Regions from separate parts of the Pantoea sp. LMR881 genome, predicted to be linked through region 1. Evidence: predicted binding sites of a transcription regulator. Region 1 holds the regulator's gene; the other holds the start of a gene.
What was found. Region 1 encodes Fur, which represses iron uptake genes when iron is present. Its sites were predicted from a motif close to ATAATAATGAGAACNACTATCAA; they were not measured.
Positions count from the first base shown of each region.

Region 2: a site for Fur is predicted at 2,254-2,276, ahead of O3W44_RS05470 (TonB-dependent siderophore receptor). Genes of this name have one in related genera too.

Region 1 is NZ_JAPVOK010000002.1:1,246,137-1,250,483, reverse strand. It holds partial or broken gene glnS (glutamine--tRNA ligase) at 1-1,124, shown strand, start outside; gene O3W44_RS07710 (hypothetical protein) at 1,357-1,752, shown strand; gene fur (ferric iron uptake transcriptional regulator) at 1,811-2,254, opposite strand; gene fldA (flavodoxin FldA) at 2,602-3,132, opposite strand; gene ybfE (LexA regulated protein) at 3,267-3,542, opposite strand; gene ybfF (esterase) at 3,709-4,347, opposite strand, start outside.
Region 2 is NZ_JAPVOK010000002.1:777,828-782,174, forward strand. It holds partial or broken gene ghrA (glyoxylate/hydroxypyruvate reductase GhrA) at 1-250, opposite strand, end outside; partial or broken gene treA (alpha,alpha-trehalase TreA) at 473-2,159, shown strand; gene O3W44_RS05470 (TonB-dependent siderophore receptor) at 2,336-4,347, shown strand, end outside.

The DNA.
Region 1 (4,347 bases):
ACTTTATCGTGATGCGCGATCCGGTGTTATACCGTATCAAATTTGCTGAACACCATCAGACGGGTAACAAGTGGTGCATCTATCCGATGTATGACTTTACCCACTGCATCTCTGATGCGCTGGAAGGCATTACGCATTCGCTCTGTACGCTGGAGTTTCAGGACAACCGTCGCCTGTATGACTGGGTGTTAGATAACATCACCATTCCGGTTCATCCTCGTCAGTACGAATTTTCTCGCCTGAATCTTGAATATGCAGTGATGTCGAAACGTAAGCTGACGCAGCTGGTGAGTGAAAAGCATGTTGAAAGCTGGGACGATCCGCGCATGCTGACCGTTTCTGGCTTACGTCGTCGTGGTTATACCGCATCGTCGATTCGTGAGTTCTGCCGCCGTATCGGTGTCACCAAACAAGACAACATTGTTGAGATGGCTTCACTGGAATCCTGCATTCGTGATGACCTCAACGAAAACGCACCGCGTGCAATGGCTGTGCTGGATCCGTTAAAAATCGTTATCGAGAACTTACCCGCAGGCCACACTGAAATCATCAGTATGCCTAACCATCCGAACAAACCGGAAATGGGCACGCGTGAGGTTCCGTTTAGCCGTGAAATCTGGATCGACCGCGCTGACTTCCGGGAAGAAGCCAACAAGCAGTACAAACGCCTGGTGCTGGGTAAAGAAGTGCGACTGCGTAACGCTTATGTGATCCGTGCTGAGCGCGTAGCAAAAGATAACGACGGCAATATTACCTGCATCTACTGCGTATGCGACGTTGATACGTTAAGCAAAGATCCGGCAGATGGTCGCAAAGTCAAAGGCGTCATTCACTGGGTTTCAGCTGAACATGCACTGCCAGCAGAGTTCCGTCTTTACGATCGCCTGTTTAGCGTGCCGAATCCGGGCGCAGCGGAAGATTTCCTCTCGGCGATTAATCCAAACTCCCTGGAAATTAAGCAGGGATTTGTTGAGCCGGGGCTGGGTCATGCTGAAGCCTCTTCACCTTATCAGTTTGAGCGTGAAGGCTATTTCTGCGCAGACAGCGTTTATTCAACACCGTCACAGTTGGTGTTCAACCGCACGGTAGGATTACGTGATACCTGGGCTAAAATCGGCGATTAAAGATTTTTATCCCAGGCATGATAAAAAGACAAAAGGGCGAGCAATCGCCCTTTTTATGGCTGCGATTTATTCCAATACAAATGTTTGTGCTGATATGTTCAAAAAGCGTTCACGGAAAAAAATGGGATGAATCTGAGTTTAATAAAATTAATCAATTACAAGATGTTAATTGTCTTTTTTCAGGTAGGCTATGCGCACTTAAGCGTTGCTAAACGGGGTTATAAGGAAAAAAATGACCGTTCTCGCCCAGGAAGCTAAACACAGTGTCGTCGTGTTACATCAGCTAATTGAACGTATTTTTAACCAGTCTGGCGCGGCAGATGATAGCTTTCATCTCCTGCTCTCGCACTTTCATCCTGACTTCAGTATGGTGACGCCGCAAGGGAAACAGCTCAACCTGAATGACGTCGAAGAGCTGTTCCGTCAGTTGCAGGGGCAACGTGAAGGGATGCGTATCGCCACCAGTGAACATATTATCCTTTCACAACGTCCGGATGAAATCACGATACAATATCGGGGGTTGCAGATAATGAACGGTCATAATCAAAGCCGCATTTCACTGGCTATTCTTGATTGCAGCACTTCCATTCCTCGCTGGCGCTACTTACAGGAAACGCTGGTAGCCTGATTTCAGGCAGAAAAAAAGCCGGTATCTCACCGGCTTTTTCATCTCTGTGCAAAGCGAATTATTTGTCGTGCAGCGATTCGTCTTCGCGGCAGTCACCCAGCGAGCAGTGTCCATACAGATACAGGCTGTGGTTAGAGAGTTTAATGCCATGACGTGTTGCGATTTCATGTTGGCGTGTTTCGATTGATTCGTCACTGAATTCAATCACTTTACCGCAATCCAGGCAGATCAGGTGATCGTGATGATGCTGTTGCGTTAACTCAAAGACAGATTTACCGCCTTCAAAGTTGTGACGGGTCACAATTCCTGCATCATCAAACTGGTTAAGCACGCGATATACGGTTGCCAAACCAATCTCTTCGCCCATATCGATCAGGCGTTTATATAAGTCTTCCGCGCTGACGTGATGGCATTCAGGTTCCTGAAGCACTTCCAGAATTTTCAGTCTGGGCAGCGTGACTTTCAGGCCAGCCTTCTTTAATGCGGTATTGTTGTCAGTCATGCGGATTTTGTCCTGTTACTTTAATCACTTTTGTGGCGCTTGGCCTTGAATGTCGATCTACACTCATTCTCATTTGCGTCTCATTATAGAACTGAAGCACCGAAATGAAAACCGAGGGACGCGCCGAAAATCGCCACAGTCTGTAAGGTATTTACAGCGGAAGGGGATTTCTGCAGGAATCAGTTAACATTTCGCTCTACCTCATCTCTGGTCCAGAGAAATAAGCGGATGACCGATGGGGGTATTCTACAGATTAAACAAAGAAAGTTAAAAAAATGTGGCTATTATTTCTATAGGAAATTCCATTGACTCAATGTGAGCCAGCGCCCACATTGAGTCTGAAAAGGTTATGCTTCGATAATCTCTTTGAGCTGCAGCTCATCAAAAATCTGCTTAACCCATGTCTCGACACGTTCATTTGTCAGTTCAGGCTGACGATCTTCGTCAATGGCCAGACCGAGAAAATGTTTATCGTCTGCCAGGCCTTTAGAAGCTTCGAAATGATAGCCTTCAGTTGGCCAGTGACCGACAATCACTGCGCCGTTTGGCTCGATGATATCGCGGATGGTGCCCATCGCATCACAGAAGTACTCTGCATAATCTTCCTGATCGCCACAGCCGAACAGGGCGACCAGTTTGCCGTTGAAGTCGATCTCTTCCAGCGTCGGGAAAAAATCATCCCAGTCGCACTGCGCTTCGCCATAATACCAGGTTGGGATGCCCAGCAGCAGGATGTCAAACGCTTCCAGATCTTCTTTGGTACTTTTCGCGATGTCATGGACTTCCGCAACGTCTTTACCCAGTTGTTTCTGGATCATTTTTGCAATGTTTTCGGTGTTGCCGGTATCGCTGCCAAAGAAGATGCCTACGATTGCCATGGGTAAAATAACCTCTTAAATCCTGATGATGAGATGTGTGCCAAAAAGCACATTTCTGCGAATAATAGCAGACGTGACAAAAGCGCGGAACTTGTAAAGCCGCGACATTTGTTTTTGCGTGCGTTTTGCGCGCGTCAGTCCAGTTTGAGTTGTGCCAGCAGCATTTGTTCAATTAATTCGCTGCGGCTGAGATTGCGCTGTTCCGCCAGGGTATTAAGGGCTTCGACGGCTTCGCTGTTCATTTTAAGTTCGACACGGCGTAACCCGCGCCCTTTGTCACGTTTCAGTTGGTTGCGCTTGTTGATACGCAGTTGTTCATCACGCGAAAGCGGACTGGTTTTAGGGCGACCAGGGCGACGCTCGTCGGCAAACAGATCAAGCGTAGTGCGGTCAGTGTGTTCTTTTGCCATGGCTTTGTGAAACTGAATAGGCGCGAGCGAAATTTACGCTGCGCAGATTATTAATTATTGGCCCTTGCCGCAGTAAAAATAACCGACGGCAAAATTTTAGCGCGCCATCATACTCCACGCTAACCGCGGACGCCAATCCTAAACCTTTGCTGCCAGGTATTTGCTTTTAAAGCGCAAAAAAACGCCGCACGCTACGTAACACGGCTTCAGGTTTTTCAGCATGCACCCAGTGTCCTGCACCGCTGATAACGTGAGCATGGGCGGCCGGAAACTGTTTCAACAAGGCGTCCCGATAACGATTATCCAGATAAGCTGAGTCACCGCCACGAATAAACAGAGCAGGGTGCGGCCACGCAGGCACCTCTTGCCAGCCCGAAATGGCCGCGTAATTATCCCATAACACCGGCACATTAAACCGCCATTCCCCTTCATGGAAGGATTTAAGGATGAACTGAATCACCCCTTCTTCAGCAATCACGCTGCGCATGACCTGTGCCGCATCACTACGACGCTGCACACCAGATTCGCTGACGGCATTGATCGCAGCAAAAATGTCGTCATGGCGGCGGGTTTGATAATCGACCGGCGCTATGTCAATCATCACCAGCTGTTCAAGGCGTTCTGGCGCCAGGGCGCTCATGGTCATGGCTATTTTGCCGCCCATTGAGTGCCCAATCACTGAAACCCGCTCAATTCCGTGCGCATCCAGGGTATCAAACATATCCTGTGCCATCACAGCGTAGCTCATCTCGTCGGCACGCGGCGATAATCCATGATTACGGACATCAACCTGGATCAAAGGGCG
Region 2 (4,347 bases), 470 kb from region 1:
GCGGACAACATATCAGGATGATGCCTGAGCTGAGCCAGAATTTCGTCCACGCCCGCGCCTAATGCAAACACCCCCGCAACGCATCCCGCCCTTTTAACATCTCAACGGGCGGCGAACGTACCAGTGCATAATCTGCAGGCGCGTTGTCGCCTGGTTGCCAGCGCCGCACCCGCGCCTGCGGTAAACGTTTTTGTAATCCCTCAATCCAGCGCGCCGCCGGTTGCGAAGGGTGATACCAGATGATCTCCATGCTGCTCTCCTTTTTTCTTTCCAGCGTCGGGGAAAAGTGTGACAAGGGCAAGAAAAAACCGTGTGGTCATCGCGGTTTTTATCCGGGACTTTACACACTATTTTTTCCTGCGCCTTCACAATTCCGGTTCGCTATCCGGTGAAATCGGCAGATAGCGTCTAAAGTTGTTCGGGTGGTCAATGCGTTACGCGAGACCGCCTTTTCGGACAAGGAGAACAACCGATGCTAAAAACTGAGGTAAGCGCCACTGAACGGCGTTACGGTTATGCGCCGCTGCTGCTGACGCTGTTATTGAGCGTGCCTGCTTTTACCGCCCATGCCGACGATAATTCCCGCATGCTGAGCAACCAGCCGCAGCCGCCCGATGTACGATTAGGCCCGCTATTCAATGCGGTGCAACAGGCGAAATTTTATCCCGACCAAAAAACCTTTGCTGATGCGCTGCCAAAATATGATCCCTCTTCTATTCTTGCCGACTGGCAGATGCAGAAGAATCAGGGCAGCTTCGACCTGAAACGTTTCGTAACGGCAAACTTCACTCTGCCGCCTGAAATGGAAAAATATGTGCCGCCTGCCGGACAGAATCTGCGCGATCATATCGATGGGCTGTGGCCCGTCCTGACACGTACCGCAAAAAGCGCCGGACAGTATGATTCGCTGCTGCAATTGCCTAAGCCTTACGTCGTGCCTGGCGGCCGTTTCCGTGAGATTTACTACTGGGACAGCTACTTTACGATGCTCGGCCTGGCTGAGAGCGGCCACTGGGATCGCGTCCAGGATATGGTCGATAACTTCGCCTCGCTGCTCGATCGCTACGGCCACATTCCTAACGGCAACCGCAGCTACTATTTAAGCCGTTCACAGCCGCCTTTCTTTAGCCTGATGGTGGATTTGCTGGCGACCCACGACGGTGGTAAAGCCTATACCCGTTATCTGCCACAGCTACAAAAAAGAGTACGATTACTGGATGGCAGACAGCAACACCGTTGCAGCGGGCAACGCCAGCAAACGTGTCATTAAACTCGCCGACGGTACGCTGCTTAATCGCTACTGGGATGCGCGTGATGTGCCGCGCACTGAATCCTGGATGGATGATATTAATACCGCGAAAAAAGCGCCGCAGCGTGATAAAGCGGAGCTCTATCGCGAACTGCGTTCAGGCGCAGCTTCGGGCTGGGATTTTAGCTCGCGCTGGTTTACCGATGCGCAAAATCTGGCCACGATTCGCACCACCCAAATGGCACCGGTCGACCTCAACAGCCTGCTGTTCCACCTCGAAAAAGTGTTGTCGAAAAGCTATCAGCTCAATAAGCAGGACGATATGGCGAAGCAGTATGCCGATCGCGCCGAGAAGCGTCAGGCAGCAATCAACCGTTATCTGTGGAACAGCCAGCAAGGCTGGTACGCCGATTATGACTGGAAGAAAAAGCAGGTACATCCACAGTTGACCGCTGCGGCGCTGTTCCCGCTTTACCTGCAGGTTGCCAGCGATAAGCAGGCTGACAGCACAGCCAGTGCGGTTGAGAAGCAGTTGCTGAAACCCGGCGGCCTGGTGACCACGACAGTGAACAACGGTCAGCAGTGGGATGCGCCAAACGGCTGGGCACCGTTGCAGTGGGTGGCCGTTGAAGGTCTGGAGCATTACAACAAACCTCAGCTGGCTCAGCAGGTGGGTGTACGCTTCCTGCGAAACGTACAAACCACCTATGACAAAGAGCACAAGCTGGTTGAAAAATATGTGGTTGAAGGTAAAAACCTCGGCGGCGGCGGTGGCGGCGAATATCCATTACAGGACGGCTTCGGCTGGACGAATGGCGTAACGCTGATGCTGCTCGACAAATATTGTCCAAAGGACAAAACCTGTAACAGCGCCCACGATATTCCGCAGACCACAACCTCCGTGCAATGATCCTGTTCCGATACTGCTGCCTCTTTGTGGCAGTATCGGTTCATTTCTCTTGACTTCCCTTCACTCACAGGCAAAATTGCAACATTTTTAACAAATGGTAATAATTCTCAATATTAAAACGAGAATCTTTATCGATTGTTAACATTGTTCGCTTAACTGAACTGAAAGGACCGTCAATGAAATTGCCTTTCCCGTTAACACGCTGCGCAGGCGTATGTGCGCTGGCGCTTGCTGCACCATCCCTGGTTTTTGCGGCTGAAACCCTTGTCGTCACGGCTCAACCCCAGGAGAGTGCCGACTCACCCACCCAGGATTATCGCGTAACGACCAGCCAGGGCTCGACAAAAAGCGATCGTCCATTACTGACAACACCACAATCGGTGTCAGTGATCACGCGACAGCAAATTCAGGATCAGGGCGCGCTCGATCTCAATCAGGCACTGAATTACACACCCGGCGTTTTTACTAACTTTGCTGGTGCCGCTACCCGTTATGACACTCTTTCGCTGCGAGGCTTCCACGGCGGCGATGTGGATAACACGTTCCTCGACGGTTTACGGGTGATGAGTGACGGCGGCAGCTTTAACGTGTTACAGGTCGATAACTGGTTTCTGGAACGTATTGATGTCATCAAAGGCCCCTCTTCTGCACTTTACGGCCAGACTGTGCCAGGCGGGCTGGTCAATATGACAACCCGACGTCCCCGGTTCAGCGAGGAAGGTCACTTTCAGCTTTCAGCGGGCACGAATGCCACCACCAACGCGGCTTTTGATTACACCTCTGCCCTCAACGAACAGTGGGCATTTCGCCTGACCGGTATCACGCGCAACAGCGACACGCAGTACGATCATACCCGTGAAGAGAAATATGCGTTGATGCCGCAACTGCTGTGGCAGCCAACGGAAGATACCCACCTCATTCTCAGAGCCTATCTGCAAAAAGATCCTTCTGGTGGCTATCACGGCTCGGTACCCGGTGACGGTAGCATTACTGAACACAACGGCTACAAACTGAGTAACGGTTTTTACGAGGGCAACAGCGACCTCGACCAGTTCAAACGACACGAACAGATCTACAGTTACGATTTCTCACATCAATTCAACGATATCTGGTCGTTTTCATCTCTCGGCAGCTACAGCCATTCTAACGTCGATCTCGATCAGGTTTATCAAACTGGCTGGGATGCGGTAAATCCCGATGTGTTGAATCGTTATTATTCAGGTGAACGCTCTTCACTAACGGCCTGGGCAACAGATAACCGCTTGCAGGCGAGTTTCACTACCGGCGAACTGGAACATCGCGTCAGCATTGGCGCGGAATATCATCGCTATAAAAATGATATCAGTAACGCAGGCGGGGCCGCGAATCAGCTCAACGCACTGACCGGTGAACAGGTGGGCATCATGCCCACTTACTCGTGGAGCGAAAAAACCCGGCGCTATTATCAGACCGGTTTCTATCTGCAAGATGAGATAACGCTGGATCGCTGGCATCTGGATCTGTCGGGGCGTTACGATCGGATTGTAGCGGACAACAGCGGCAGCGATCGCCGTCAGGATGATCACGTTAGCGGACGAGCGGCGCTGCTCTATGCCTTCGATAATGGCTTATCCCCCTACTTCAGCTGGAGCCAGGCGATTACGCCAACGGCCCTTACCGATGCAAACAATAATTTGCTGAAACCCACCACAGCCGAACAGTACGAAGCCGGGATAAAATACCAGCCCACAGGCACGCGCGACCTGTATACGCTGGCGCTCTATGACCTGACACAAAAGGATGTCTCTAACCGCGATGTGCTTACTGCAACCTATACGCCTTCTGGCAAAGTGCATTCACAAGGGATTGAACTTGAAGCGCATAATCAAATCACCCCGCGCCTGAGTACCCTTGCAGGCTACACGCTGAATCACCTGCGTTTTAAGGACTCGGTGGATGGCAACGACGGCCATACCCCTTACGTAACGCCAAACAGCATGGCCTCGTTCTGGGGCTATTATCGGTTTGATTACGGTCTGAGCGCGGGTGCCGGTGTGCGTTACATCGGCAAACAGTGGGCCGACAATGAAAACACCACACGTCTGCCTTCCGTTACGCTGTTTGATGCATCCGTTCGCGCTGATTTAGCGACCTGGGACAGCCGTCTCAAAGGGGCATGGATTCAGGTCAATGCCAACAACCTGACCGA